One region of the Pontibacter sp. T17 genome, then DNA from elsewhere that is predicted to be linked to it. Evidence: riboswitches for the same ligand, from Rfam matches in the RefSeq annotation. Region 1 holds a riboswitch; each other region holds the start of a gene.

Region 1 (10,313 bases):
TAACAGGCGAACTGGCCTGCGCTGATGATCAGTTTTTCTCGCCCGACGGAGGCGACTGTGCAGGTGGCAGCACGGATCTCAACAGCAAGGGCGCTATTGCAGGAATTGTCCACCGCCAGAAGTCGCTGTTTCTGGTAGGCGTGTTTCTCGGTGCTACCCAGCCAGCAGCAGCACCCGCACGTCTGGATTTCTCCGATGGCAAGGACAACGCAGAAACTTTCAGCCCGGGGCTGAATCAGGTGTTTTTCATTGGTGACGGGCAGACCGAAGCCGGAACAGCCCAGAAGTTCAAGGTGCCAGCTGGAGCCCGGACGCTGTATCTGGGTATTGCTGATGGCTATTCATTCCAAGGGGATCCTGGGGCCTACAACGATAACAAGGGTACGGTGTTTATCGAGGCCATTCATGTAAATCCGAAGTAAGGGACTTTGCTTCGCTAACTGGGTGGGGCCAGCGCCTCGCCCAGTTTTCTCAGTTCCAGAATGACAGGCAGCACCAGTCTGCCGCGCTCGCTGATGTTGTATTCTACCCGGGGTGGTACCTCGGGATACTGTGTGCGCTCGATGAAGCCGTCGAGTTCCAGTTCGCGCAGCTGCTGCGTCAGCATTTTGGGCGTGATGCCCTGAATCATTTTGCGCAGCTCGCCATAGCGACGTGTCCCGTCTTTCAGTCGCCAGAGGATGGGGAGTTTCCAGCGGCCACCGATTTTCTCCAGCGCCAGTTCTACGTGGCTGTGGTAGGTTCGGCCCTGATAATCGAAAGTTGGCATTTTTATTAGATTGTAAATCAACATTTAACACCAAAAGGTGCGTATGGTACCAAACAGTACATACTTGTTATAGGGAAATATAGAGGTCTAGTTTGCACATATACAACTTCTCGACCTGTATGAGTGCAAACCTTTCTATTCTGAATCCGTCGAAGCCCAAGCGTGTACTGCTGCTGGCTTCCAACGCAGCGGTGTCACCTGTTACCGGCTGGCCCGTGGGCCTGTGGATCGCCGAACTGGCGCACCCGTATCATGTATTTGCGGAGCAGGGCTATGAGATTACCATTGCCAGCCCGGAAGGGGGCAAGTTGGAAATTGACGGCTTCAGTGACCCGCGGCATGAGTCAGGCTATTCGGCCCATGATTTCCTGAGCCTGGGCTTTCTGGAAAGCAGCCAACATTCGGCTCTATTGGCCAATACACAGCGCATGGATACGCTGGACCCCGCCAGCTTTGATGCCGTGTTTATCTGCGGTGGTCAAGGTCCAATGGTTACTATGTATGATAATGCAGCCGTACACCAGTTCGTAGCCAAAGCCTATGAGGCTGGCAAGGCAGTGGCGGTAATCTGCCATGGTACCTGCGTGCTGCTGAAAACCCGACTTTCTACTGGGGAACTGCTGGTGCAGGGCAAAACGTGGACAGGCTTTGCCGACAGCGAGGAAGCCTATGCCGACAGCTTTGTAGGCATGCGCATCCAGCCGTTCTGGATTGAGACCGAAGCCCGAAAGTTGGCTGACTCCAACTTCATTACAGGTCCGCGCTTTGCGCCATTTGCTGTGCGCGATGGCCGCCTGATTACGGGTCAGCAGCAGTATTCCGGCGCGGCTGCGGCCAAGCTGGTAGTGGAGGCACTGGGTGTCTGATATCGCATGCTATGAAAGCGCAATCTCATTTTTCCGTTAGCCGCCTGGAGGCTTTCAGCGATGGGGTACTGGCCATCATCATCACGCTGATTGTTCTGGAGGTGAAGCTGCCGCACGATACGCCGGAAGCGGTGCTGGGGGAGGCTCTGCGGAGCCTTCTACCGAAGGTTGTTAGCTGGGTTATCAGCTTTGGCGTGCTGGGGGTTTTCTGGTTCAATCATCATCGGCTGTTTGCTCTGTTGAAGACCGTAGACGCAGGCCTCCTGTGGCTGAACCTGCTTACCCTTTTGATGCTGTCGCTATTGCCGTTCCCTACCAGCCTGATGGGCGAGTATCCTTCCAGTGCTTTGGCCGTCAGTCTATTCGGCATTACCATGGTGCTGGCCAGTCTGGCCTTTGCCTGTATGCGCTGGTATGCTACCCGCCATCCACTGCTGCTGAAGGATGGGGCGGATATGGCGGCGCATCGGCGGATGATTCGTCGGTCGTTTCTGCTGGGGCCAGCGGCTTGGTCTCTTGCCACTGCCATGGTGATGCTGCACCCTTTTGCCGCACTGGGATGTTATGCTTGTATCCCTCTGTTTTTTGTAACCTCGTACAGCCTGGTACAGCCAGGCACTGACCACTGATTCAACCTCACTTCACTTTCAGTTATGAATATCGCAATCATAGGTCATGGCCACGTGGGTGGCGCGCTCGCCAAGGGTTGGGCCAGCAAGGGCCACTCGGTGTGGGTAGGCGTCCGCGAGCAGCCAAATCCCAAAGCCGAAGCATTGGTAACGGCCGTCCCAGGGCTTAAAGTAACGGATATTGCCGCCGCCGCCGCCCATGCCGATGTAGTGGTAATAGCCGCCGTGCCCGCAGCTGTACACGACATTGCCAGCACCATCAAGCCGCATGTCAAGGGCAAAGTGGTAATTGAAACGATGAACAGCGTGTCGATGAAGCCGCAGGATTTTCATGACACCTACACCGCCTTGCGTACGCTGCTGCCTGAGGCTGATGTAGTAAAAGGTTTCAACAGTACTGGTTTTGAGAACATGGCAAACCCCCATTACAGCGATGCGCTTGCGGCCGACATGTTCATGGCCGGTGGCAGCGCCAAGGCCAAGGAGACGATGAAGCAGCTGGCGCTTGAGCTGGGCTTTGCCAACTGCTACGACTTTGGGGGCGAGGCGCAGGTGCCGCTGTTGGAGCAGTTTGCGCTGGCGTGGATCAACCTGGCCTTCAAACAGGGGCTGGGCCGCGACTTCATGCTGAAGCTGCACTTCAGGCCCAAAGGCCACTGAGGTGCAGCAACCCGCCTGCCGGCACCGCTACGAGCACCAGCCAGGCAGGGTTGAGTTTTGTGCGCCACAGCAATACCGCGCCGCACAGCAGTGCGAGGCCCAGTCGTAGGGGCTGGTGGTGCAGCGGCCAGGCCAACTGAACGATGGTGACTGCCAGTACACCAATGGCTGAGGCCGCTACATACTGCAGAAACTGTTGGAACCACCTGTTGCGCAAGAGGCGTGGCAGGTGGGGTGCCAACGCCGCAATGAGGACAAAGGCAGGCAGAAAGATGCCCGCTGTAGCCGCCAATGCGCCTTTCAGGCCCAGTAGCTTGTAGCCTATCCAGGTGGCTGTAGCGAACAGGGGGCCCGGCGTGATTTGCCCGGCCGCAATGGCATCCAGCAGTTCTACGGGAGTCATCCAGCCGTGCCGGGCTACAAGCTCTTCATTGAGGTAGGCCACCAGTAAGTAGCCACTGCCATAGAGTGTGCCACCTATTTTCAGGAAGATGCCGAAGAGTGTGGGTAGGGTAGGGGCCGCATAGGCACTGCTGCTGGCTCCTGCCGCGCCCAGTACCAGCAGGCTCCGGCTGTAGGGTGGACGGAAGGTGGGGAATAGTGCTGCTGTTGCCCACACTGCTGCCAGGCCCAGCAGGACAGGGGCTTCCGGCAGCCCCAACGCTACCAATAAGGCAGCAATCAGTGCAATGAGTATGCGGGGTGTGGTAGTAAGGGTGCTGCGCGAAAGCCGGTAGACGCCCGCCAATACGATGCCCACTGCGACAGGAGCGATGCCCCAGAGCCAAGGTTCTACTGCGGGCAGTTTTCCGTAGGCAGTGTGAAACCAGGCAAGGCCCAGCGTGATGCCTACCGCGGGCACAATGAAGGAAACCCCCGCCACGATGAGTCCGGCCCACCCTGCCCGGTGATAGCCAGTGTGGATGACCATCTCGGTGGAGTTGGGGCCGGGCAGAAGGTTGGTGAGGCCCAGCATTTCGGCAAAAGCATCGGCACTGAGCCATTTGCGCCGTTCCACTACCGCACGCTGCAACAGGGCGATGTGTGCCGCCGGCCCACCAAAAGCAGTGCAGCCCAGCACGAAACAGACCCAGAAGACTTCACGCAGACGGGAGGGCATGGCTGAAGGGAGACGCGGAAGATGCGATTGGGCGCAAGTTGGCGAGAGATTCCCCCACATCCAGAGCTCTCCACCAAAGGAAAGTACGCGCGTGCAGAGCAAATGTATGTGAAGTGGAAAACCCTTGGGCGGGTAGGGTGTGGACAACCCCGATGACTGTTGGGTTCAGCTGTTTGGTGAACGCAAAAATGCATGCACAGTAATGGGTTTTTCAGGCTGTGCAAGTTCTCCTTTCACAACCTCGCAGGTACCTAAAAGTGGCTGGGTGCATAACCCTCGACTTATCCACCTGGGGGTAAGTGTGACTAGTGTCTAGCGGCAATGCGACGTACCTTTATATCTGCATCCAAGGCGTTGGTTTGGCCGATTTGCAGCGACAGACTTTGGTTTGTAACTGCTTGAGGCTGATGAAAAAGGAATCAGGTGAGAAGCCTGAGCTGACGCGCAACCGTATGGGACGCCCAACTGTTCGTCCAGGCCTGACCCGCAAGGGAAAGGCGGGCAAAGTCACTGGCCCTGAGGCTGGGAAGACGAGACGAAACAGGTCCTGAGCCGGGAGACTTGCCCCACCTTGTGATGGAAGTGTCTGCGCGACTCAGACAGCTTTCCGGTGCTCTGGTAGTGGTGCCTTATATAAGGTACTGCGTCTGGGGTGTCGGCGGGCCATCGGCAGTGCAGCGCTCAGTTTGTTGGTACCTCTCATTTCCATCCTGCCGAATGGCCGAATCTTCTACCCCCTTGCCTACAGCCGCCGAGCGCGAACGGCTGTTGGCTGCCGAAACCCGCCAGTTCATGGCGGTGTTCCCCAATACCACGAATCATTACGATACGCTGTTTGGGGGCACTACGCTGAAGCACATGGACGAAGCTGCCTTCATCTGTGCCACCCGTTTCAGCCGAAAGAAGATGGTGACTGTTTCCTCCGACCGTGTGGATTTTCATCATCCCATTCCGGCAGGCACCTTGGTAGAGCTGGTGGCCAACGTGGTGCATGTAGGCCGCACAAGCCTGCGGGTGCGTGTAGAAGTTTTCGTGGAGGAGATGTACCGTGCACACCGCTACCAGGCAGTATCGGGCGACTTCACCATGGTAGCCATAGACGATACCCGCCGCCCCGTTCCCATCAACGACCTTCCGTCTGCCCACGCCTGATAACTCCTTCCCATGTCACAGTCCATCAACACCGCCAACGAGCCCCTGCTGCGCGACAACCCCAACCGGTTCGTGCTGTTTCCCATACAGAACGATGCCATCTGGAAAATGTACAAGAAGGCCGAGGCAAGCTTCTGGACAACGGAAGAGATTGACCTTACACCCGACCTCGTAGACTGGGAGAAGCTGACCGACGACGAGCGTCATTACATCAAGCACGTGCTGGCGTTCTTCGCCGCATCGGATGGCATCGTAAACGAGAACCTGGCAGTAAACTTCATTCAGGACGTGCAGGTACCTGAGGCCCGCTGTTTCTATGGCTTCCAGATTGCCATTGAGAACATCCACAGCGAGACCTACAGTCTGCTCATTGATACCTATATAAAAGATGGTGCAGAGAAGGACAAACTGTTCCGCGCCATCGAAACCGTGCCAGCTGTGCAGAAGAAAGCAGAGTGGGCAGTGCGCTGGATCACGAACGCAGAGTCGTTTGCCGAACGCCTGATTGCCTTTGCAGCGGTGGAGGGCATATTCTTCTCGGGCAGTTTCTGCGCCATCTTCTGGCTGAAGAAACGCGGCCTCATGCCTGGCCTGTGCTTCAGCAACGAGCTCATCAGCCGCGACGAAGGCCTGCATACCGACTTCGCCTGCCTGTTGTATTCCATGCTGCAGCAGCAATTGCCTACCGATCGTGTACGCTCCATCATCCTGGACGCCGTAACCATCGAGCAGGAGTTTATCCGCGAGGCGCTGCCCGTAAGCCTTATCGGCATGAACGCAGACCTGATGAGCCAGTACATCGCCTTCGTGGCCGACCGTCTGCTGGTGTCGCTGGGCTTGCCCAAGCACTACAACGTAGAAAATCCCTTCCCCTGGATGGAAATGATCTCGCTGGCTGGTAAAACCAACTTCTTCGAGAAGCGGGTTGGCGACTACCAGAAAGCAGGCGTCATGGCCAACAAGGAAGACCAGGTGTTCAGCCTCGATGCCGATTTCTGAGCACCCCTTCATTCACAGAACCAGAACTGACCGAACCCACTCCATATACCGCTCCGATTGTCATGTCAACGCATAAAGCACAACCCAACAATGAGACCCGTCCGCAGGAAGGCGTGGCTCCCCTGCATCCGTACGGCACCGACGGCATGTATGTAACCAAACGCAGCGGTCTGTCAGAGCCGATGGATGTGCGCAAGATTACCCAGCGTCTGGAGCGGCTGATGTGGAACCTGGATACCCGGCACGTGCATGTGACGGAAGTGGTGCGCCGCGTGCAGCAGGGCATGTACAGCGGTATCTCCTCGCGCGACCTCGACAACCTGGCTGCCGAAACCGCCGCCGCGCTCACCGTGCATCATCCCGACTATGCCATGCTGGCAGCGCGTATAGCCGTGAGCAACCTGCACAAGGAAACCCATGCCAGCTTCCGGCAGGTGGTGGAGGCGCTGTTCCGCTTCGTCAACCCAAAGAACAACGAACCGGCGCCTATGGTGTCGGAGCAGTTCTATCGGCTGGTGCAGGAGCACGCGGATGTGATTGATGCACACCTGGAGTTTCGGCGCGATTATGAGTTTGACTACTTCGGTTTCAAGACGCTTGAGAAGTCATACCTGATGCGGCTGGATGGCAAGGTAGTGGAGCGCCCGCAGCATCTCTTCATGCGTGTGGCACTGGGCATTCATCAGCACGACCTCGCCGCTGCGTTCGAAACCTATGATCTCATGAGCCAGAAGTGGTTTGTGCACGCCACGCCCACGCTGTTCAATGCCGGCACCCCCAAGCCGCAAATGTCTTCATGCTTCCTGCTGGCCATGAAGGATGACAGCATCGAAGGCATATACGATACACTGAAGCAGAGCGCTCTCATATCACAAAGTGCAGGCGGCGTTGGGATCTCTATCTCCAACATCCGCAGTTCAGGCGCCTACATCCGCGGCACTGGTGGCACCAGCAATGGCCTGGTTCCCATGCTTCGCGTGTTCAACGACACCGCTCGCTATGTGGATCAGGGTGGTGGAAAGCGCAAGGGCGCATTCGCTATGTACCTTGAACCCTGGCATCCAGATATCTTCCATTTCCTGGAGCTGAAGAAGAACCACGGCAAGGAAGAAATGCGCGCCCGCGACCTCTTCTATGGTCTGTGGATTCCCGACCTGTTCATGAAGCGGGTAAAGGAGAACAGCCACTGGAGCCTGTTCGACCCGCAGGAAGCGCCCGGTCTGGTAGATTGCTGGGGCAAGGAGTTTGAGGCACTGTATGCCCGCTATGAACAGGAAGGCCGTGCCCGTCAGGTGGTGAAGGCTCAGGATCTCTGGTTCCAGATTCTCGACAGTCAAATCGAGACCGGTACGCCCTACCTGCTCTATAAAGACCACGCGAACGGCAAGAGCAACCAGCAGAACCTCGGTACCATTCGCAGCAGCAACCTGTGCACGGAAATCATCGAGTACACCAGTCCCGACGAGGTAGCTGTGTGTAACCTGGCTTCCATTGCGCTGAACCGCTTCATTGTGTCCAACGAAGAAGCCGATGGCCGCTACGAGCTGTCGCGCTACGGCGATGGCTGGGTAGACCACAAGCGGCTGTTCGAGATTTCACGTGTAGCCACGAAGAACCTCAACAAGATTATCGATCTGAACTACTATCCGGTGCCCGAGGCCCAGCGCAGCAACATGCGTCACCGCCCGATTGGCATTGGGGTACAGGGCCTGGCCGATGCGTTTATTGCACTGCGTTTGCCCTTCGAGAGCGAAGAAGCCCGCCGTCTGAACCGCGACATGTTCGAAACCATCTACTTCGGTGCCCTCACCGCAAGTATGGAACTGGCGGCCGAGCATGGGCCCTATGAGACCTATGCGGGCAGCCCAGCCAGCAAAGGCCAACTGCAGTTTGACCTCTGGGGCGTACAGCCTACCGAGCGTTGGGACTGGGCAGACCTGAAGCAGAAGATTGCCGAGCATGGCCTCCGTAACAGCCTGCTGGTAGCGCCTATGCCCACGGCTTCCACCAGCCAGATTCTGGGCAACAACGAGTGCATCGAACCGTATACTTCCAACCTCTACACCCGGCGTGTACTCAGTGGCGAGTTCATCGTAGTGAACAAGCACCTGCTGCGCGACCTCGTGGAGCGTAACCTGTGGAACGAGCAGATGCGCCAGCGTATCATCGCGGGCAATGGCAGCATCCAGCACATTGCTGAAATTCCTGCCGAGCTGCGCGACCTTTACAAGACGGTGTGGGAGATCAAGCAGAAGGCGCTGATTGACCTGGCCGCCGACCGAGGTGCGTTCATCTGCCAAAGCCAGAGCATGAACCTCTTTGTGCAGGAGCCCAACTATGCCAAGCTTACCTCCATGCACTTTTATGGCTGGGAGCGCGGGCTGAAGACGGGCATGTACTATCTGCGCACCAAGGCGGCCACAGAGGCTATCAAGTTCACGGTTGATTCTGCCTATCTGCAGCCTGAACTGCCACTGGAGCTTCCTCCTGTTGACCCTGCCGCTGCCTATGAGGGGATGGCCTGTGCGCTGGATAACCCCGGTGCCTGCGAGGCCTGCGGTAGCTGACTTTTTTCTCCGATGATTGAGGCCCCATACCACGTATGGGGCTTTTTTATGATGGAGAAGGAGTTACCCACTTTTGGCCTTTTCGGTCCCCAGATTGGAAATGAGAGTTTGCTGTCTCGTGCGTATTAAGCCGATGATTCGTGGGCATGTCAGTATTTCCATCCTTTCCCCTCTTTTTGTTTTAGACATTTGGGCAACAAATGGATTTATTTAATGCGTTTATAGTTGTTTGTACATCGGTTTTTATGCGTATAAAAAGTGCCTTCTTGTAGCAGAGAATGGGTGTTCGGTCTGTATCAGAATGGGACGGAATCGATAGTTAATCGATTGTCACTGAAAATGGTGATGACAATAAAGGCTGATTTATGCAACCGAATTAATAGATTTGCATGTCGTCGTTCTACGGGTAATACTGTAGGCCGTAGACGCAGATTAGGCACACCACCTTTATGAAAAACCCTCTACCCAAGCAGTGGGGATGGCTCCTCGCATTCCTGCTGTTGATGATTTCCCCCGCGGCCCACGCCACGATTTACTATTCGGCGAATGGGGTTCCTAACGCCAACTGGAACAGCCCAGGCAGTTGGACGTTGAACGCCACTGGCGGCGGTTTCACACTGGCTTCCTCCGGCCTCATTACGGCTGGTCCAGGCTCAGGACAGGGAAACGGCACTGTCGCCGACTCAGTCGTGATTCTGGAAGGCGCCACCATTGTGATGAACACAGCCACCGCGCGCACGATCGCCTATTTGGAGATTCGTTCTGGTGGCAGGCTGATCATTACCAATAACATCGCCCACAACCTGGGTGTTGTGGTGGGTCAGGGTACCATGCGGTTCACAGTGAACCCTACGGCGGTTACTGCTGCCAACGCTACCGCATTTATGTCTGCTACGGGTGGTACCGTAGAACTGGCGGGTGCAAGTCACACGGTTAGCAACACACTTTTCGGGCAGACCTACAATAACCTGACCCTTACCGGTGGCACTGCCAACAACAAGACCATTACCAGTCTGGTAACGAAAGGTACTCTGCGAGTTGACAGTCTGGCAACGATGGTGATTGACCATGCGGCTGTACGTACGATTTCAATTGGGGGTGACTTCACCATCACCAGCACCCTGCCTGCGGGTCAGTTCTCTGTTAACAGTTCGGCCGATGCCGGTAACCGGGAGCATGATATTACTGTAGGTGGCAACGCAACTTTTGGTGGTGCTGCCACGGTGCGCCTCAGTGCCTCCGCCACAACTTACCGCGTGAATATCAACTTCACTGCGGGTGATAAGAACCAGACTTTCGGCGTTAATTGCCCTACTACTGTCTATCGTGTGGTGGTAGACAAGGGTACGGATGCTACCTACGAACTGCATCTGTTTGCCAACAACACCAGCAACCTGACCATTCAGGGCCCCACCAATGCTTGTGGTGGCACAACAGGCGCCGACCTGCCCACTACCTGTAACAACGGCCTGGCCTTGCGTGCAGGCATTCTGCGTATTGGTGCCAACATCAACCTGGCAATGGCGATCGGTGGCAACTACAACATCGACT
Region 2 (10,313 bases), on a different contig from region 1:
AGCCATTGGTATTCACACGGTGTCCTGGCAGAATCACCACCGGAAGGCCCTGCGGAATCTGGGGATTCACACTGGTGGCACCCGTCGGATCGGTCGTCCAGGTATTGGCGTCGTTCCAGTTGGCGCCCACCGCCATATTGGTGATGTTGGCTGCGCCATTGAAGGAATAAAGGGGCGTAATCGGGTTGGGGAAACGATCGCCATCACCAGCTGTGTAATCTACCGAGTTGGTGTTGGTGCCGTTACCGGGGGCCGAGTTCACGTTGCCGAAACTGATGAGCGAGATAGTAGCGCTGGAACTGGGTTCGCCAGTGGTCCATGCGCTGGGCGAGCCACTCAGGCGCGCAGCCACCAGCGTACCGGTAGTGCCCGTCATATCCGAAGCGGCGGGCGTGTAGGTGTGGCTCAGGCTGCTGAGAATGTTGCCAGTGCTGGTAACATTCCAGTAATAAGCCAACTGATACGACGTGCCGCCACCCAGTGTCAGCGGATGCTTCGAGTTGATGGGTCGAACCGTAATGGTCCCCGACGTCGAGAGGTTGGGCGTGGTGTAGGTAACAGGCGTGTACTTGCCTGCAACACCCACCGGATACACAAACGTAACGTTGGCGCCACTGTTGAACACCTTGGCAACACCAGCATCGCTGAGTGCGCCATTGGTGATGACCATGCGGGTAACAGAGCCAGCCGTAGCCGAGGCGTTTGGCCCGAAAGTCAGCAGCGTGCCGCCGATATCCAGCAGGCGTGTCGTACCAGCGGTCAGGTCCAGGGTACCAGTCAGCGTCTGGGTACCTGTCATCGTAACAATCTTGGTAGCTACAGCGCCACCAATGGTCAGGTTACTGATGGTACCATTGCTGCCACCCAGCGTGTGGGTGCTGGCAGCGCCCGCAAAACGAAGCGCCAGCGAACCATTGTAGGTGCCACTGTTGAAAATGCTGCCGTTCACATCGATAAACGTGATGGCCCCACCACTGGTTACTGTGCCCTGCGTGATCGTCAGGTTGTTGTTGATGGTGATACCACCCGCCAGTGTACCGTTGAAGGTCAGCGTACCTGCCGACTTATTGATCTCAAGGTCATACAGCGTCGCAGTAGAGCCAGTGTTATTGGTAAATGCCTGGGCGGCAGTACCATTGAAAACAGTGAGCGCAGCACCGTCAGCTTTGAACTGGCCGTTGTTGATTACATCGCCCAGAATCGTTGTGGTCAGGCTGTTGGTGCCCGAGTCGAAGATGGAGTTGGCACTGCCGGCACTGGTAGTAAGCGTCCCGCGGATGGTGAGCGGATGCACCTGTACTCGTGCAGTTACCGCATTGCCCGCGGCACCAGATACTGTCAGGTTGAACAGTGGTGTCGTAGACTCCACCAATATCGTCTGCGCGCCAGCCGTGGCAATACCCAGCTGAATGGTGCCTCCGGTAACATTACCTGTTTCGGGCAGCAGGTACAGGTCGCCGATAGAGCCGCCGCCGGCACGCTCTACAACCAGTGTACCACCGCTCATATTGAAGCTGGTACCAGTGTTGGAATAGAGCTCAAAAATACCTCGGGTATTCTGTGGATTACGACCCCGCACCGTTACCGTACCGTTCGACTGCGTGTATACCAGCGAGCCGGAGGTGATGGTCGTACTGCGTCGAATCTGGCCGTTCACGTTCAGTGCGCCACCGCTTACCGTCAGCTGCGAGTTACCGTCAGAGGTGTACTCGATATCGTTGTTGTTGTTGTTGCCAGCCACACCAACGTTTACCGTGCCATTCTGGATTTCCAGCTCACCGGCCAGCGTAACATCGTTGTTGTCGGCTGCGCTCTGTGCCAGGTTTACTGTGCCCTGCAACACGCGCAGACGGCCAGTGGTAGGAATATTGAACGTAGAGGTAGTCGAGATGGAAAGCGTGTTGTTGCGGTTCCATACCAACGTACCATTGGTCAGCGTCAGCCAGTTGTCGGCAGGCAGCGTTACAGTACCTGAAGCATCGAAAGTCAGCAGGGTTGCCTTGCTGGTGCCCTTGTTTACGGTCAGGTTGGTAAGCGTAATGGTGCCAGCACCCGTGAGCGAGGCATTATTGCCACCGCTCATTGTCAGGTTGATGTTGCCTGCACCGCCAGAGAAAGTGCCTGCTACACTCAGGTTGCCACCGACCGAAAGGTTGTGTGTACCTGCTATCGACTGGAACTGACCTGTTACTGCACCTGCACTTACGGTCACATTTCCTGCAACATTTACGGTTTGGGCTGTAGCATTGTTAAACAGAACTCGCCCGTCTTCAATCGTCATGTTACCGCCCACCGTAAGGGTACGCGAGTTGCCTCCGGTATTGAACCGAACTGTTCGGTTTGCATTATTGGTCTGGCTGAAGAGGGTAAGATTATTCAGCACAGTCAGGTCTACGTTCGGCAGGGTCATCTGCTCCGTACCGCCGGCAGCAGTGTTTCGCACCGACAGGTTCCAATAGCTTGTAGGAGCGGCGGGCAGTGTCAGAGCCGTAGCCGAACGATACTCGATGGTACCACCATTGGTGCCCAGGAAGGCGGAGAAGTCGCCAGTAGGAAAGGTCGCCGTCTGCAATCGGATGGTGCCTGTACCAGTTACGGTGCCCCAGTTACCGCCTGTAAAGGTTACGGCATTGAACGTTGCATTCGTAGCTACATCCAGCGCACCCATAGTAACGTTTGCTGTGAGCGTAACAACGTCATTACCGACAATTCGTACCACATAGCCAGTACCGGAAGGTGCCACACCACCTGCCCAGGTAGCATTCGTGTTGAAGTTACCACCGCCGGTGCCGTTGGAAGTAAACACCGTGGGCGAGGTAAACCCTGCACTACCTACGGTGTAATCACCATCGATAAAATCCTGCGTCAGCGTATTCCAGTTGGCGCCCGTCCGGAAGCTGCTGTTGTTGGGCGGGTTGGGGTTTACCACCGTAGTAGCGCCGGCATTGAAGGTGCCAGTACTGGTAGTCCAGCTGGAAGATGCCGCGTCATAACGCGCCACACGATAGTTCGCGGTTGCACCCTGCCGGTCTCCCGCGATATACGTGTACGTCTTGTGCGTGGCCGACAGTGTACCCGTCCAGCCAGCAGATGTTACACGCCAGTAGTACAGCAGTGCATTGCCCGTGGCGGTTAGGTTGGGGTGTGCGCTGTTTACCGGACGAACCGTGACAGTGCCATAGGTGCCCGTAGTGGTTGCGTTCAGCGTGGTGGGGGTGTACTTGCCACCGGAACCTACCGGGAACAGTACATCGCCGCTGGCTGCCGTAAAGGTGCGCGTAAGACCGCCGTTAGAGCTCTGGCCTGCCGTCTGGATGTGACGGGTAGCCGAGTAACCGGGTGAAGAAATCGCCGCTGTACTGCCCAGTGTCAGGTTGTAGCTGGCGAGGTCCAGAATCTTGTTGGCGGTAAGCGTAAGCGTACCATTCACCCGCTGGTTGGCCAGCAGCGAAATAGGTGCTGTCGCAGCGTTGGTGTTGTTTAGCTCCAGGTTCTGGAACACACCACTGCCGCTGCCGCCAATGGTCTGCACGGCCGCAGCTGTCTGCATCAGAATCTTACCACTGCCGGTATGTGTACCGGAGTTGACGATGTTGCCTGTTACGGTTACAGTCTTGCTGTTATCGTTCAGCGTGCCGCTCGTGATGGTAAGACCACCAGTGGTAACCGTACCCGCACCATTGAGGGTAAGTGTGCCGCTGGTTTTGTTCACCACCAACGAGCCCAATGTCAGGTTGGGTACGTTGTTAAACGACTGCGCACCAGTACCATTGAAAGTAGTGGCGGCACCGGGTACGTTATAGGTAGCATTGGTATTTACCAGCAGATCGCCGCCGACAGTGAGGCCAACCGTATTGGTGTTGCCATCCCAGGTAGTAAAGCCGTTCAGCGTAACATTGCCAATACTGCGCACATCAGTTGGCCCGCCTACAGCACGACCACGCACAGTAATATTTCCTGCACCGCTGGTATTGGTGACATTAATACGGGGCAGCGGTGAAGTGGAGTTGATGGTAAATGCAGCAGTAGCATCTGGGTAGGAGATATTGATTACACCGCCAGTTACATTGAAGTTGCCCGCGCGTGCCCGGATATCTATCCCATCGGTTGTTGCAGCTGTTGGAATGCTGCCAACAAAATTCATGGTGCCACCCGTCATGGTAAAGCTGTTGTTGGCAGATGCCATATCAAACAGCGGATATCCTGGCCAGGCACCAGGAGTAACACCAGAGCCCAGGATATTCATGGTACCGCCCGATATGGTGACGAAGGCAAACAAACCAACGGCAGAGCCACCTAACTGTGAAATATCCAGCTGCCCACCGGAAAGTTGTATTGCTGGGCCTGCGGAGTTACCATACAGGATACCCCCGGAAGCACCCGTGGAGAACAGCCCAGCTGTAATCCTGAGCGTACCCACCAGATAGGTTGCGGTAGCAGCTCGGTTGTTGTTGGGGCCGGCAAATTTGGTAACAACTACTCTTGCAGAGTCTACCCACAACTGTACGGGCACACCAATCTGAAGTGCCTGGCCACCCTCGGTGAGCGATTGGATACTGATGTTGTTGCCAAGCCGGAAAGTACCAGCCTCCAGATACAGCGCCTTGGTGGTATCTGCCGGAGGAGTATAGCCACCTGGGCCCTGTATGTTGGGCGCATACAGTCGGAAGTGAGTGGTGTCGGTGCTGAGCACACGCAGCGTGTAGGTCTGGTCGGTGCCCTTCCGCACGCGCAGACGATAGAAGTCGGTAGTGCCTGCACAGAACAGCGTTGCGTTATTGGCACCCGTAAACTTCACGTCTACCGTAGCACCATACCAAGCGCGCTGAAAGGGCGTATTGGCATACGTACCATTGTAGTAGTTGGCAGTGGTCAGGTCGGGCCCCTGGCCTACAGTCGTATTGAAGAATCGGGCGGTGCCTCCCCGGTTGTAGAAGTTGCCATTCAGTACCAGCTGGTGGCCACCGTTCGCTTGTGTAGCGCCTGCCGGAACCCCAGTGCCTACCGTGATGAGCCCACCCTGCTCCAGCGCCAGATCGCCCGTCACTCGGATGATGCGGCGCACTGTACTGGCATCGTTGATCTGCCAGGTAACTGTACCGGCCCCACCATTGCGACGAACGATCGTCAAATCGCCGTTGATGGTCCAGTCGCTAACCAGCGTATACGTGTAGTTGGTAGCCGAACCGTCTTCTTTCACCAGTTCAACGTTATTGAATATGGTCTGGCTGGTCGGCAGGTTGCCGGTAAAATTGTAGAACACAACCTTGCCACCTGTGGTTGCGGCAAAGCTGGTATAGGTTGCTGTCGGCAGGTTCCCCGAGTTGGTCCGGAGCGTACCCTGTCCTTCTACATTCCCGAAATTGTGTCCTGTAGTGGTTCCGAGGTCCAGCACACCGTCCTGTTCCAGTTGCAGATTGGCAATGGAGACGTTGCTGACGTTCATGGTTACAGTCTGTCCGTTCAGAATGACGGCCTTGTCGCCATTGGCAGGGCCATTTGTTGGCGAGTTGATGAGCGTAGAGCCAGAAGGATCTACCGTCCAGGTATCTGGGTCGGTCCAGTTGCCGGAAGTGTAGGAATAGTAGGTAATCGGATAGGCTACCGGCGTACCCAGAGTGTAGATATCGGTGTCAGACACCAGGCTGGCAGCGCTGGCCGTAAAGGTGTTCGCGCCGGTAGTGCCCGCCAGGGACGTCCACGTGCCGCCGCTTGTAGTACGGCTCCAAACTGTGTTATAGGTTGCGGCGTTGTCGCCGGAGAAAACGTCGTTGTTAACGTAATTGAAGGTAATAGGGGCAGTTCCAGTCGTGATGTTGCTGGTAGTGATGCGGAAGTAACGCGCGATCTTGCCCGTGTAAACGGTCTCCACCGTCTGCTTCACCGACAGCGTACAGACAGCAGCAGAACCACCCGTTACAGTACCTACTGTCACGGGCGCGTATGCGTTATAGTTGACTGTGGTACCTACCGGAAAGGTGTAGGCAACGCCTGCGGCGTTAGTGCCAATCCTTGCAATGGTACCGCCAGTGGCAGTGGTTGCATCGGGCACAATCATACGGGTAGCACTGAATGCTCCTGCACCCGGACTGATCGCTGCCGCATTGGCACTCATGAATACATTCGCAGAAGCTGCAATGTTCAGATAGCCGTCTGATTGCAGTGTCAGCTGGTTGTCGATAATGATGTTTCCACCAGTAACCGTAAGGTTGCGGCCCGACTTATTGATCGTGACGTTTCGGAACGCGGGTGTACCCGCACTTACCGTAATGGTTTGGTCGGCCGTCGTACTGTTGAATACAAAATTCACGAAGTTGTTGGCTGACATGGCCGTACTGAACGTGCCCGAGTTGAAATTGACATTCCCCCCAATAGTGATGGTGCCTGCACCATTAGCGCCATTGTAGGTAAATGCAGTTCCTGTCTGGTTGAAGTTCAGGTTACCAGAGATGGTAAGGTTGTTGGTATTGGCAGATGTCCACTGCAGCACGCCAGTACCCTGAATCGTCAGCGAGCCGATGGTGGCTGTCAGCGCGCCCGGCATCTGAACGGTGTGTCCGGTCAGGATGGTCACCGCCGGATTTGCTACCGACAACAGCCCACCTGGATAATCGCCTATAGTGGTGGCATTTACCCACCCTGCGCCATTCCATCGCTGCCATGTAGTGGTACCTGTCCATGACAATGGGCCAGCTTGTCGCGACCGGTAGTCACCCGTCGTTTGGGCCCATGTTCCATGACCTGTCAGGAGGCACAATACCAACAACATGGTGCCCACCCAAGCTGTTGTTCCTCTAATCCGATTCATTGCTTTGTAGAAAGTAGTTGTCGCCGCTTCTCTACAAAGGCATTGCCAAGAATCAGTATAAATGAGAAAAATGGACGAGCACGGGAATCTGACTGTCGAAATCGCTGTTTCTCTGTTTGGAAAAGCGTGAATACTGAAAAGAAGGTACACTCATCGCCAGTCTACAGCCGTCCTAAAGTGGGAAAAAAGAGACATAGCTCTCTCAAAAATGCCCTCAGTGACAGCGCCAGCAAGGATTTATCAAGGATTCACCTACTATTAATCACTGAGTTAAAACTAACTATTTTGCAGGATGAGTCCCCGCGTTAACACTTATCATCTTCCTTAAAAACTGAAATCTCCGAGCATTTTAGCATTCCACTACCAGCGGCTCGTTGAGTTTGTGTAATACCTATTCCCAATTCAAGAAACCCAACCAGCATTATATATTATAATTGATTCATCTATCCAGAATAGGCCAATTATAATCACTTACCTATGCAAAACTTGGAGAATATATTGCCCAGAATTTCGTCGTTGGTGATTTCTCCGGTGATCTCGCCCAGATAAAGCAAGGCATGGCGGATGTCCATCGCCAGCAGGTCGCCTGGGCGGCCAGCCCGCAAGCCCTCACGCACAGCCTCCAGACTGCCCTTGGCCCGCTCCAGCGCATGCAGGTGTCTCTGATTGCTCACCAAAGTGTCACCACCAGCCAACTCGCCAGCCAGTGCCGACAGCCGATGGGTGAGCACCTCAAGACCCACTCCCCCTTTGGCTGACAGACCAATATGCCCACTCGGCAGAAGCGCATCAGGCCGGGTATCCAGCTTGTTGGCTACAAACAACAGGTGCGCACCCTCACTCAGCGGCAGCTCGCGGGCATAGGCTTCCGCATCCTCGGGTGTACTCATACCAATGTCATACAACAGCACCACTACCATTGCTTCCTGCACCTTGGCAAGCGTACGGGCAACCCCTTCGGCCTCTACCGCATCCCCTGTCTCGCGGATACCGGCAGTGTCCATCAGCCGAAACTCAAAGCCGCCTATATATAAGGTATCCTCGATGACGTCGCGGGTGGTACCGGGTATGTCCGACACAATAGCCCGGTTCTCCTGCAACAGCAGGTTCAGCAGGGTAGACTTACCCGCATTGGGCCGCCCCACAATCACGGTCGGCAGGCCCTGCTTTACGGCATTGCCCGCAGCAAAACTCTCGATAAGGCCCCTTAGCGCAAAGATGGCCTCCGCCGCAGCGGCATCAAGTGCCCCGCGGTCCGCAAACTCCACGTCCTCTTCCACAAAGTCCAGCTCCAGCTCCACCAGTGAGGCAAACTGCACCAGCCGCTCGCGTATGCTGCGCAGGTGGGCACTGTAGCCACCACGCAGCTGCCGCATGGCCAGTTGTTGGCTTTGGGCCGAGCGCGCCGCAATGAGGTCGGCCACCGCCTCGGCCTGCGACAGGTCCATCCCTCCCGCCATGAACGCCCGCAGCGTAAACTCACCAGGGGCCGCCGGGCGAGCACCGTTGGCGGTCAGCAGCGACAGCACCCGGTGCAGGATATACGAACTGCCGTGGCATGACAGCTCTACAATATCCTCGCGGGTATAGCTGCGGGGCGCGCGAAACAGCGACAGCACGGCTTCGTCCAACACCGTCCCGGAGGGTTCGCGCAGGCGGGCAAAGTGCAGGGTATGGCTGGGCAGTTCGGCCAGCTTGAGGGCGGGCACCAGCGGCTGCACCACCTCCAGCGCACGGCTGCCACTCACACGGATAACGCCCAGCGCACCACTACCCGGCGGAGTAGCAATGGCGGCAATGGTGTCGGAAAGATCGGGAATCAGGGCCACGGCGCAAAGGTAGCGCATTGGCAGCGCCCCATGGTGGAATGGCCTGTGGCACGCGGCCTTTCCGTATGTTTGCACCGCTGGGTGATGCGCATGGGCCTGCCTGTGCCGTCTGAAAAGGGAATCCGGTGAGAATCCGGAGCAGTACCCGCTGCAGTAAGTGCCTTCTCTGTCACAGGAGAGGTGGAGCACAACCGCCACTGCGAGTAATCGCGGGAAGGCGTGCCCCACAGCAAGGCCGAGCCTGAAGACCTGCCCTGCACCAACCGGTAATCCTGCCGCTTTCGGGACCAAAAGCGAACCGCCCATGTCTATCGTCTCCTGGCGCGCCGTGCGTGCCGCCCTACTTTCCCTTACCCTGCTGGCCGCTGCCTGCACACAACAGCCGCGCATTCAGCATCCGACGCAGGCTGCTGCCGCCCTGCCAGACTCCTTCACCGTCAGCCATGCCAAAGGCTTCCGGATGGAAATGCCTGCACCGGGTGTGCTGCTGCTGCACATCCTGCGGCCTGCACAGGACACCCAGGACTCCCTTACGTTTGTGCTTACCCGCGCTGGCGTAACCGTACCCCCAGCTTACACCGGCCTGCCACAGGTGCAGGTGCCCGTGCAGCGCCTCGCACTGTCTGGGGCCTCGCAGGCAGCGATGGCCGCCGAACTGGGGGCTGTCTCAGAAATCGTGGGGCTCTCGGGCGCACAGTATGCCTATCACCCCGCTGTAAAACAGGCACTGGCGGAAAAGCGCATACAGGACCTGGGCCAGGAAGGCCTGAACCCCGAAACCCTGTTGGCCCTGAAAACCCAGGCCGTGGTAACCACTGCCGCCATTGCGGGCAGCGGCACCAGTGTACGTGCCGTAAGTGCCACCGGGCTGCCCCTTATCCCCATGGCCGACTGGCTGGAAGAAACGCCGCTGGGCCGCGCTGAATGGATCAAACTCATGGGCGCGCTCACGGGTAACAGCGCCAAAGCCGCGGCGTTATTCCGCCAGACTCAAACCCGCTATGACTCCCTCAAAGCCCTGGCCCGTGGCGTGCAGCACCGCCCCATTCTGCTGGTAGGATTGCCCTACAAGGATGTATGGTATGTGCCCGGTGGCAACAGCTACATGGCGCATTTCTTCATGGATGCTGGCGCCACTTACCCCTGGGCGGGCCAGCGCGAAACCGGCGGCCTGCCCCTGAGCCTCGAAGCCATTCTGCCTATTGCTCAGAAAGCCGAATTCTGGTTCAACCCCGGCCAGTACAAACTGACGCGCCTCGACGAGCTCCGCGCCCTCGATCCCCGCTTTGCATCGTTCCCCTCGCTGCGCCCCGGCAAAGTATGGATCTACAACCGCCGCCTGCTGCCCGACCTCACCAATGACTTCTGGGAACGCGGCCTCCTCTACCCCGACCGCGTGCTGGCCGACCTTCTCTTCATCCTGCACCCCGAGCTGCTGCCAGGCTATCAGCTGGAATTCTACCTCCCTCTTTCCTGACGAATGAACGCCCCGCTGCTTCGGTTTGCGCGTCAGCGATGGCTGCCTATATTGCTGCTGGGGGTAGCACTGGCCTTCCTGCTCGATCTCTGTTTCGGCGCCGTTGACATCCCACTCCCCGGCCTCCTACGGGCGCTGTGGCAGGCCCCTGCCCCCACCGACGACCCCGTCTGGAGCGTCATTATCCACCAGGTACGCC
Region 3 (10,313 bases), on a different contig from region 1:
GTAGAACCAGCCGGCACTGTCGCGCACAACGTCTTCAGGCCCCAGCAGCTTTACGGCGGCGGTGTCGCCACCGAAGACCACGGCCTGTGCGAGGTGGGGGTCGGGGTTATACTTGTTCTCCAGCGCGGGCGGGGTGGGCGGCTCCCAGGCTACGGGGTCAACGTCGGTAGGCCACAGCAGCAGGTACAGTACCACCGGCACCAGCAAGCCAAGGAGAATTTGCAACAGGCGGCGCAGCAGCTTTTTCATCCCTCAAAATAGGGGTGAAGCGGCACTGAGCCAATAGGCAAGTCAGGATTTGAAGGCGCGGGCAATGTCGAGGAAGGAGCCACTCTTGAGGCTGGCGCCACCTACAAGGCCGCCGTCAATGTCGGTTTGTGCGAAAAGTACGGCTGCATTGCCAGCATTTACACTGCCACCGTAGAGGATGGTGGTGTTTTCGGCGACGGCCGCCCCATACTTGGCGGTGATCTGCTGGCGGATGGCGGCATGTACTTCCTGTGCCTGTTCCGGGGTGGCAGTGCGGCCAGTACCAATGGCCCACACGGGTTCATAGGCCAACACCACGCGGCCGAACTGTTCGGCGCTGAGATGGAAGAGCCCGGCTGAAAGCTGGCGGCTCACTACGTCGAGGGTCTGATTGGCCTCGCGCTCGGCCAGGGTTTCGCCAATGCAGAAAATGGGGCGCAGGTTGGCTGCCAGGGCACGGTCTGTCTTGTGTGCCAGCAGAGCGTCGTCCTCGTGGAAATACTGGCGGCGCTCGCTGTGGCCCAGCACCACGTGGGTGGCGCCACAGGACACAATCATCTCTGCTGAGGTTTCGCCGGTGAAGGCTCCACGCTCTTCCTGATGCATGTTCTGCGCAGCGATGGAAATGCGGTTGCCCTCACGCTTGGCCAGATGGTGGCAGGCCTGGAGATAGGGTGCCGGAACGGCCAGCACCAGCGGCACCCGCAGGCCAGGGTCGGTGCCCAGGGCAGCCACAATTTCACTGACCAGGCTTTGGGCCTCTACCAGTGTGAGGTGCATCTTCCAATTGGCGGCCAACAGCTTGCGAGGGTGCATAGGGATAGTAGCGTTTTGAGGATTCGGGCGCAAAGGTAGGCAGAATGCCCCAAACCGGCGGTTGGCGCTGGCCTGTCGGCTGGGTGACAGTTGGGGCAGCTGGGCAGGGCCATCTTGCAGCATGGAACTGACAGTGACGCCCGTGGCCACTTCGCGACGCTGGCAGCGGCCTCTATGGCTGGTGCGGCTGCTGCACTGGGAGTACTGGAACTTCTACGTGTTCTATCTGCCTGTTTTTGCCTGGATTGCCCTGCTGGCGCTGCGGGCCCGCAACCTGCTGTTTTTTACGGCAGCCAATCCTGGCATACCTGCTGGGGGGCTGGCTGGCGAAAGTAAGCGCGAACTGCACCAAATGCTTCCCGCTGAATATCTGCCGCAGACCCTTTTTCTGGCAGGAGATGAGGCACTGGAGAAGGTGTTGGCAGAGGTGCAGGCTGCTGGCATGGCCTTTCCGCTCATTGCCAAACCCGAGGTAGGCGAACGCGGACGCCTGGTGGAGAAGCTGGCCACCCCCCAGCAATTGGGCCACTATCTGCAACGCAGTAGAGAGCCCACGCTGCTTCAGACATATGTAGACCTGCCGCTGGAACTGGGGGTGCTGTACATGCGCCACCCTGACGCCACGATAGGGCGCGTAACCTCGGTGGTGAGGAAAGAACTGCTGACGGCTGTAGGCGATGGCAGCACTACATTGGGACAGTGGGTAGCGCAGACCGACCGCGCGCGGTTTCAGCAGGAGCGGCTGCGGCAGGAGTATGCGGCTCAGTGGGATCGGGTACTGGCCCCCGGCGAGCGTCTGGAGTTGGTGAGCATTGGCAACCACAGCCGTGGTACGCTGTTTCGCAGTGGGCAGCATCTGCTGGGGCCAGCGTTGGATAACGTCTTTGCCCCACTCTGCGGCCGCATCGCTGGCTTTTACGTGGGTCGGCTGGACATCCGCGCAGCCAGCGAGGAAGCCCTGCTGCGTGGCGACTTTGTGGTGTTGGAACTGAACGGCGTGGCAAGTGAGCCCGCCCATATCTACGACCCCGATATGCCACTCTGGAAAGCCTGGCGCGACCTTTTCATCCACTGGCGGCAGGTGATGCACATCTCCGTAGCCAACCTGCGCCGCGGCGCCCCTGCTTTGTCGTGGGGGCAGTTCTGGCAGCTGTATCGAGGCTACCGCAAAGCCCATTCGCCACGGCCATGAGTGCGCTATTGGTGTTTGTGGTGGCAGTGGCCATCAGCTTCATGGGCTCGCTTCAGCCCGGCCCCATGAACCTGATGGTGCTGCGAAGCACGATTGCCGGGCGTACACAGGCCGCATGGGGTCAAGCGGTGGGGTTCAGTCTGCCCGAGGCTTTGTACAGTGGTGTAGCTCTGCTGGGAGCCAGCTGGCTGCCGTTGGTGTCAGCCCATGGCCTCTGGGCCCGAATGGGTGCGCTGGTGGCGGTGGGAATGGTCTGCGTGGTGTTCTGGAGACAGCCGAAAGTGCTGCTGGACGGGCCATTGCCTGTGTCGGCAGGCCGCCAGGTGTGGGGCGGCCTGTTCACCGGGCTGGCGCTTGGGCTGGCCAATGTTCAACTGCCGCTGTTCTGGGCTGGTGTGGTGGTGATGGGCCAGACGGCTGGGATGCTGACAGCTTCGGCCGAGCAGGTGGCCCTGATGGCAGGCGCACCTTTAGGCAGCTTTCTGCTGCACTGGGGAGTCATCCGACTGGGGCAGCGGCTGCAACAGCAGGCACTGCAACATGTAGTGGACAGGGTGCTGCGGATAGCGTTCTGGTTGCTGGCGGCCTTATGGCTGTGGCTGGCTGCCGAGCTGGTGCGATATCTGGCTGCTACCTGAGCTGGTCTGGTGCTACCAACAGGCGAATGTGCTTGCGGTCGTATTCCATCTGGCCGGCCTCCCTCAGTTCGGAGAAGACGGTGGACACCAGCTGGCGCGAGGTTGCCGTGAGGTTGGCTACATCCTGGTGGGTGAGGAAGTTGTCGATATGGATTTCCTCGCCCCGGATACGGCCGTAGTCGTTGGCGAAGTCGCGGAGGAAGTCGAGGATGCGGGTGCGGGCATCCTTGAATGCGAGGGAGATAAGCTTGCGCTCCAGCTTGTTCATCCGCTCGCCCACAGTTTTGATGACCTGTACCGAGAGATCGGGGCGGGTGCTGAGCATTTCCTGAAAGCGGTCGGTATTGATGGCACATACTGCCACCTCGCTGATGGCCTGTGCAAACTCCTGCGTGGGCGTGCTGACACCACCAATGCTGCCGAAGATGTCGCCGGGTTGAAGCACATTCAGAATGACTTCGCGGCCATCGGGGGCATAGCTGCCGAGCTTGATGAAGCCTTTTTTGAGGAAGAAAACCGAGTCCTGCATTTCGCCGGGCAGGTACACAAACTCGTCCTTGTGGCATTGCACCATCTCGCTCCGCACGTCCAGCGCCTTGTAGTCGGCATCGTCGATCATGTCGAAGAAGAAGAAGTTCTTGAAGTACCAGTACTTCGACTCCGGTACCGATTGGGGAATGGCGGGCATGGACATAGGCTTTGCCGGAAGTTACATCTTGGTAGATTGAGGTGGAAGGCCGCTGACTGTTAAGTTATTGGCTGCCCTGTAGCGAAGGGTGGATTCGGCAATGCCCAAGTCGGCAGGGAGGGTGAATTCGGGCGCAGTAAATGCGAGTGCAAAGCGGATGAGGGCAAGGTGGTGGGTCGAATGCTCGGAAAGATAAAGCAGTTCGCGGTCGAAGTGCGTGCGGGTCTGGTGCACGATGGTGCCCTGCCGGCCCAGGGGCGCTTCCAGCACCAGCGGCAGGTTACATTCCACACGGGCTATTTCTGTCTCCACCCACGCCAGGCATGCCAGCGCAGCGGGGGGAGCTGTTTCCAGCGCAGGGTTGCGGCGGCGGCGGTCGTAACAGACGGTGCCAGTGGCTACGCCCTCCAGCAGGCAGGTGTAGAACTCAAGCGTGTGGCGCACGTGCTGGCCGATGCTTGCGTTGCCCATCTCACTTACCTGCTGACTGTAGAGCGCAGGCGGCAGGTGTTCCAGCAGGTATTGCAGCTGGTTGAAGACGGTGTTCTGGGTAGCCTGTATCAGCATGGGAATCAGCGGGAAAGAAGGGGCCAATGGGGGCGGTTGCGCAGCAGAAGAGCAGCCGACAGCACCAGCAGCAGCAGGGCAAGCAGGGTGAGTACGGGGTCTTCGCCGGGGCGAATGGCCAGCTCGGTGAAGAGAGCGCCCATCATGGTGCCCGCTACGGCCAGCAGGCCCAGCAGGTACAGGCGATAGGGGGTGTGCTGCCAGTGACGGTCTTTCACAGCCAGCACGGCCAGTAGCAGGCTGCCACACAAGAGCTCCAGCACCCCTGTGAGGTACATGAACCAGCGGCCCTGCCAGCCCATGAAAGCATTGATTTTGTTGAAGAGCGCAAGCGATACTGGCAGGGCCAGCAGTTTGGGCAGGCTGAAGGCCAGCATCAGTACAGCCAGCACCAGGGCCAGTCGGCGCTCGGCGGCGGGAAGGAGAGTGGAGGTAGCAGTCATGGTGTAGAGGAAAGTCAGGAGATGCGGATGCCGATCACGAGGATGTCGTCGGTCTGGGGGCGGTCGCCCTGCCAGGCTTTCAGGGCATTGTGCAGGTGCTGCTTCTGGGCGGGCAGGTCCAGCAGGGCTGTTTCCTGCAACAGCGTGCGGAAGCGCTTGCTGGTAAACTTGCGGTTGTTGTCGCCGCCAAACTGGTCGGTGATGCCGTCGGTGAAGAGGTAGAAGGTGTCGCCGGGCTGTGTGTCGATGACGGTGCGTGCAAAGGCCGTGCGGTCGCCATACAGTGAGGCGCCGCCACCGATGGGCTGCTTGGTGGGGGCAAACTCCTCCATTTCGCCGTTGCGCAGGCGCAGCAGCGGGCGGTTGGCGCCAGCATACACCAGTTGCTGCTGGTCGCGGTCGAAGCGGCATAGGTTGAGGTCCATGCCGTCCTGGCTACCCTCGGCGGCGAGGTCTTCGCGCTCGCGGCGGGTCTGGTTCTGTTTCAGGGCTTCCTGCACCAGTTGGTCCAGGCTGTTGAGCAGTATGGAGGGGCAGGGGCGGTCGTTTTCTGACACCAGTCGGTTGAGCAGGTTGCTGCCCAGCATGGACATGAAGGCACCTGGCACGCCGTGGCCCGTGCAGTCGGCCGCACAGACGTAAAAGCTGTTCTGCTGCTCGTGCAGCCAGTAGAAGTCGCCGGAGACGATGTCCTTGGGAAGGTACAGGACGAAGGCCTGCGGGAAGGCGCGGTAGAAGGTATCGGTTTTGGGCAGGATGGACAGCTGGATGCGGCGGGCGTATTCGATGCTGTCGGTGATGTCGCGGTTCTTCTGGCTGATCTCCTGATTGGCGTGGTTCAGTTCTTCGGTGCGCTGGGCCACCTTCAGTTCAAGGTTGGCGCTGAGGTCTTCGGCCTCTGTGAGGGCAAAGCCATAGCGCCGCGACAGCACGATGGCCTGCACTGCCAGAAAGAAGAGGAAGCCATAGGTGAACAGTTCGTATTCTACCAGGCCATAGCCTGCGAGCTGGAGTACGTCATGCAGGCCCGCAGCCACCATGCCCAGCAGGCCTACGGAAAGGGCACGTGCATAGGGACGACGAAACCAGGCTGCCCGCAACAGTACGTACAGCAGGCCGATTACTACCACAATCAGGACAGGCTGAAGGCCAATCAGTGTTTCAGTGAAGGTGGCAATGGGTAGTAACAGGGCCACCAGCGTGTACAGACCCGTTACCAGGGCCATGCCCTGTGCTGCACGGCGTGGCATGTCGCGCGGGAAGAGTGCCCGCAGATAGAAGGCGCCCTCAACTACCAAAGCCAGCGTGAGCAGGTAGTAGCCTTTTACCTGCCAGGCGAAGGTGAAGAAGCCGCTGTATTCGTTGAGCCAGAAGTAGATGTAATGGTCGGCGAAGACCATGTAGCGTAACATCACCGTGAGGCAGATGAGGCCGAACCACAGCATGGCGCGTTCTCTCCGCCGAAAGAGATACACCAGAAAATGATAGATGGCCATAACGAGCAGGCCGCCGATGATGGCTAGGTCGCGGCTGTTGCCAAACTCGTACGCCAGACGCAACTGGGGTTCGCGCCCTACGGTGGGCGTTTCGAGCATGCCACCAAAGAGGCTGTAGTCGGCCACCTGGATTACGATGTCAAGCCGGTCGGTGCTGTCGGGAATGCGCACCAGCTGGCGCAGCATCTTCGACTCGGTTTCGGCGGCCGAGGTGCCGGGGGTGCCACTCACAGCTGCCAACTGACCATTGACGTATACACGGTACGACGTCCAGATGAAGGGCACCTGCAATGCCAGCCCGCTGTGGTTGCGGCCCAGCAGCACCTGCGTGCGGTAGGTGCCATGGCCATGCGTGCCGAATGATTTGGCGTCTACGGTGTAGGCATCCCAGCTATTTGGTACGGCCACCCGCACGCCCCTGGGCGCTTTTACCGCCATCTCGATGGGCGTGAGCAGCTGATTGGGGTAAAACTCCCAGTCGCCGGCCAGTTTTACGGGTTGGGTATTGGCCCAGTCGGTGGTCTGCACATCGAAGCGGCTTTCCTGTGCCCGCAGAGAAAGTGGCACTGCCAGCAGCAGAAGGAGTGAATATGTGAGCGTGAGCCAGTTGCGCATAGAGCAAAGGTGAGTGGCAGGGCGCTGCGCATTTGTCGGCTGGAAGACAGGGCGGACGGGGCATTGGGTTCTGTTGAAAACTTTGGTTTGGAGAAAGCGCGGGTACAGTGCCTACCTTTGCCCCGCTCAGGTCGCACCGCCGAATGGCCGTTTGGGGGTGCGTGAAAAGGGAATCCGGTGCAAAACCGGAGCAGTTCCCGCTGCTGTAAGTCTCCGGTCTGCGGTTGCGCAGGCCAGCTGTTGGGCACAGAAGCCACTGTCCGGCCAGGATGGGAAGGCGCCCCACAGCCACGAGGCGAGCCAGAAGACCTGCCTGTGCACGAGTCGTTCCGGCGCCTTCGGAGAAAAGGCAGGACGGTGTTTCCTTTTGGGCACAGGGGCCTACAGGGCCTGGCTGTTGCCACATTGGGTTTCCCATTCTGTGCGTGGGCATACCGGGCCGATTCGGTTTCCATACTGAATCTGTACCGTCCCATGCGCCACCTGCTCCTGCTGCTTCTGTTTGTCACCCCGCTGGGGATGCTGGCGCAAACCGCCCCTGACACACTTGTACTGGACGCCGTAGAGGTAACAGGCGAACGTCTGCCAAACCCCAACCGACGCCTGCTGCCGGCCCATGTGCTGGACAGTGCCGCGCTGGCCCGCCGCAACGCCGCCTCGGTGGCCGATGCAGTGCGCGAGCTGCCCGGCGTCATGCTGAAAGACTATGGCGGAATTGGAGGCTTGCGCACGCTGAGTGTCCGCAGCCTGGGCGCCAACCACACGGCAGTATTTCTGGACGGCTTCCAGCTGGTGGATGCGCAAACCGGACAGACCGACCTCGGGCGGCTGTCGCTGGACAACCTGCGCAGCGTGCGGCTGGAGCTGGGCGCTACCACCCTGCTGGCACAGCCAGCCCGTGCCTATGCTGCGGCCAGCACCCTGCATCTGACCTCGCGGGGAGCAACACTTCTGTCCATGACGGTGCCGTATCGGCTGCGGGGAAGCGTGACAGGCGGCAGTTTTGGCCTGTACACCGGGGCCGTAGGGACCGACTGGCGGATGGGCCGTAAGTGGGCTGCCGCACTTAATGCGGAGGTGCAGCAGGGCCATGGCCGCTACGACTTTCTGCTGAAAAACGGCAGCGCCTCGGAGACGCTGACGCGCCAGAACGCCGACCTGCGCACCCTCCGCGCCGAGCTGGACCTTGCCCGCGCCCTGCAGAATGGCCATATACGGGCCAAGCTGTGGTATTTCGACAGCGACCGTGGCCTACCCGGTGCTACGGTGTTGTACAATCCGGCGGCGGCACAGCGGCTGGGCAACCGTGATGCCTTTGTGCAGGTGGGGTGGGAGCAACGCCTGGGGGGCAGCTGGCAACTGGCAGTGCAGGTACGCTATGGCTCGCAGTTTACCCATTACCGCGACCCTAACGACCCCGGCAAGCTTGGTGGTCTCGACGACACCTATCAGCAGCAGGAGGGCTATGCCTCGGCGGCGGTGTCGTGGCTGGCAACTGGCAGGCTGGCCTTTTCCGCAGCCACCGATGTTGCTTGGAACCATCTGGCAACGACGATTCTGGCGGGAATGCCTACCCGCGTTACGCTCTATCAGGCGCTGGCAGTAAAGTGGCAGCCCGACGCGAAGGGCCGTTGGGCGGTGGATGCCTCGTGGCTGCTGACACGTGTAAACGACAGTCCGGTAGGGACGGTGGACCGGCCAGCCGTTGCCTATGGCAACCCACAGTTGGCTATCGGCTGGGCTCCGCTTGGCGATGCGGGCCCACGCCTGCGGCTTGCGGGGCAGCAGACCCTGCGCCTGCCCACCCTCAACGACCTGTATTATACCCGTGTAGGCAACCGCAACCTGCGGCCCGAGCGCGTGCAGCAGTTGAACCTTGGGCTGGATTGGGAGCATCGTACCCGGGGCGTGCTGGCACGCACACGGCTGGCGACAGATGTCTATCTGGGCCGGGTGTACGACCGCATTCTGGCCATCCCCACCCGCAACCTCTTCGTGTGGTCCATGGTGAATGTGGCCGAGGTGGCGACGCGCGGGCTGGAAGTGCAGGCCGAACTGGAAACCCGCCAGTGGGGCCGGTTTTCCGCGCAGTGGCAGGGACAGTTCACCATGCAGTATGCCACCGACCAGAGCACTGCGGGCAGCAGTGGCACCGAACCCAATGGCCAGATTCCCTACACGCCCTTCAACCTGGCGTCTTCCCGCCTGACGCTTACCTATGGCACCGTGAGTGTGGGGGCAGGCCTCCTATACACGGGATTCCGCTATTCCCTGCCGGAGAACATTGCCGCCAACGTGCTGCCTGGCTTTACTCTGCTGGATGCCCAGGCCAGCTGGCGCATCCGTTCGGCCCGGCCCCCCCTGCTGCTGAAGGCCGAGGTAAACAACCTTGCCGACCAGCAATACGAGTTAATCCAGAGCTATCCCATGCCGGGCCGGTCATACCGTCTGGCGCTGTCTTTTTCCCTGTAAAACCTGACCCACTGACTGTTTACAATATGATGAACGTTACCCGACCCGCACTGGCGCTGCTGTGTGCCGCACTGTTGCTGACTGCCTGCGAAAGCGCACCTGAAGACCAGCCACAACCCACACCTCCGGTCTCTCCCAAGGGTCTGCTGGTGCTGAACGAGGGGCTCTTTGGCCGCAACAACGCCTCGCTCTCGTTGTTGCAGACCAACGTGCGCCCCGAGAATGCCCCCGGCATCAACTTCCAGGACTACTTCCGCACAGTCACCGACCGGGGCCTGGGCGACACCGCCAACGACCTCATTCGGTATGGTGACCGCATCTATGTCGTGGTAAACGTCTCCAGCACCATCGAGGTGTTGGACGCCCGCACCCTGAAGCACCTGCGCCAGATTGAAGTGAAGAATGGAGGCACGGGCCGCCAGCCACGGTATGCGGCCGGTAACAGCGGAAAGCTGTACGTGACCTGCTACGACGACAACGTGGTGGTGATAGACACAGCCACTTTTGCAACGGTTGCCACCATACCCGTGGGCCGCGATCCCGAAGGCATTCTGTCACTGGGCACCAAGCTGTATGTAGCCAACAGCGGCGCCCTCAGCACCTACGATAACCGCGTTTCGGTGATTGACGCTGCCACCAACACCGTTACGGCCAACTGGACAGTGGCCGACAACCTCTTCCTGATAGCGGCCGACAAGGGCGGCGACATCTACGTATCGGCCCGCGCAACCTATGACCCCACAGACTGGAGCGAGCTCACACCCTCTGCCATCCATGTGCTTAACGCTACTGATGGCAGTATCAAACAGACGCTGAGCCTGAACTCCGCCTCCTTTGCCCTGCGTGGCGACTCGGCCTTTGTGCTCAGCAACAGCCGCGTTTCGCTGGTCAACACCCAAACCGATGCAGTTGCGAACATCAACTGGATCAACATGACCGTGAACAACGTAGGCAATCCCTACAACATCTCGGCTGATCCAGTCACTGGCGAAGTTTATGTGACGGACGCAAAGGATTATGTGCGTGCAGGCGAAACGCTGGTGTTTGACCGCACCGGTGTCCAGAAACTGCGTTTCAGTGTGGGCCTGCTGCCGAGCCGTGTGCTGCGCGTCAATTGACGAAGCGCGTCAGCGTGAC

What was found. Region 1 has a riboswitch for cobalamin ahead of AC2D8O_RS05510 (acyl-CoA thioesterase). Riboswitches for the same ligand answer to the same signal wherever they lie in the genome.
Region 2: linked by a shared signal. The riboswitch ahead of AC2D8O_RS11795 (ABC transporter substrate-binding protein) and the one ahead of AC2D8O_RS05510 (acyl-CoA thioesterase) in region 1 are both predicted to bind cobalamin.
Region 3: linked by a shared signal. The riboswitch ahead of AC2D8O_RS11815 (TonB-dependent receptor plug domain-containing protein) and the one ahead of AC2D8O_RS05510 (acyl-CoA thioesterase) in region 1 are both predicted to bind cobalamin.

Annotation. Positions count from the first base shown of each region.
Region 1 covers NZ_JBXVVW010000001.1:1,226,114-1,236,426, forward strand. The annotation lists gene AC2D8O_RS05480 (hypothetical protein) at 1-422, shown strand, start outside; gene AC2D8O_RS05485 (winged helix-turn-helix transcriptional regulator) at 437-769, opposite strand; gene AC2D8O_RS05490 (type 1 glutamine amidotransferase domain-containing protein) at 889-1,635, shown strand; gene AC2D8O_RS05495 (TMEM175 family protein) at 1,647-2,264, shown strand; gene AC2D8O_RS05500 (NADPH-dependent F420 reductase) at 2,289-2,924, shown strand; gene chrA (chromate efflux transporter) at 2,905-4,044, opposite strand; cobalamin riboswitch at 4,412-4,627, shown strand; gene AC2D8O_RS05510 (acyl-CoA thioesterase) at 4,762-5,196, shown strand; gene AC2D8O_RS05515 (ribonucleoside-diphosphate reductase small subunit) at 5,209-6,195, shown strand; gene AC2D8O_RS05520 (ribonucleoside-diphosphate reductase subunit alpha) at 6,342-8,762, shown strand; gene AC2D8O_RS05525 (hypothetical protein) at 9,212-10,313, shown strand, end outside.
Region 2 covers NZ_JBXVVW010000002.1:877,513-887,825, forward strand. The annotation lists gene AC2D8O_RS11785 (hypothetical protein) at 1-6,769, opposite strand, end outside; gene mnmE (tRNA uridine-5-carboxymethylaminomethyl(34) synthesis GTPase MnmE) at 7,276-8,637, opposite strand; cobalamin riboswitch at 8,700-8,908, shown strand; gene AC2D8O_RS11795 (ABC transporter substrate-binding protein) at 8,942-10,114, shown strand; gene AC2D8O_RS11800 (iron chelate uptake ABC transporter family permease subunit) at 10,118-10,313, shown strand, end outside.
Region 3 covers NZ_JBXVVW010000002.1:889,756-900,068, reverse strand. The annotation lists gene AC2D8O_RS11855 (SMP-30/gluconolactonase/LRE family protein) at 1-249, opposite strand, end outside; gene tpiA (triose-phosphate isomerase) at 292-1,065, opposite strand; gene AC2D8O_RS11845 (hypothetical protein) at 1,187-2,257, shown strand; gene AC2D8O_RS11840 (LysE family transporter) at 2,254-2,895, shown strand; gene AC2D8O_RS11835 (Crp/Fnr family transcriptional regulator) at 2,888-3,583, opposite strand; gene AC2D8O_RS11830 (hypothetical protein) at 3,605-4,177, opposite strand; gene AC2D8O_RS11825 (hypothetical protein) at 4,156-4,593, opposite strand; gene AC2D8O_RS11820 (PP2C family protein-serine/threonine phosphatase) at 4,608-6,704, opposite strand; cobalamin riboswitch at 6,816-7,035, shown strand; gene AC2D8O_RS11815 (TonB-dependent receptor plug domain-containing protein) at 7,179-9,176, shown strand; gene AC2D8O_RS11810 (YncE family protein) at 9,203-10,294, shown strand; gene AC2D8O_RS11805 (ABC transporter ATP-binding protein) at 10,287-10,313, opposite strand, start outside.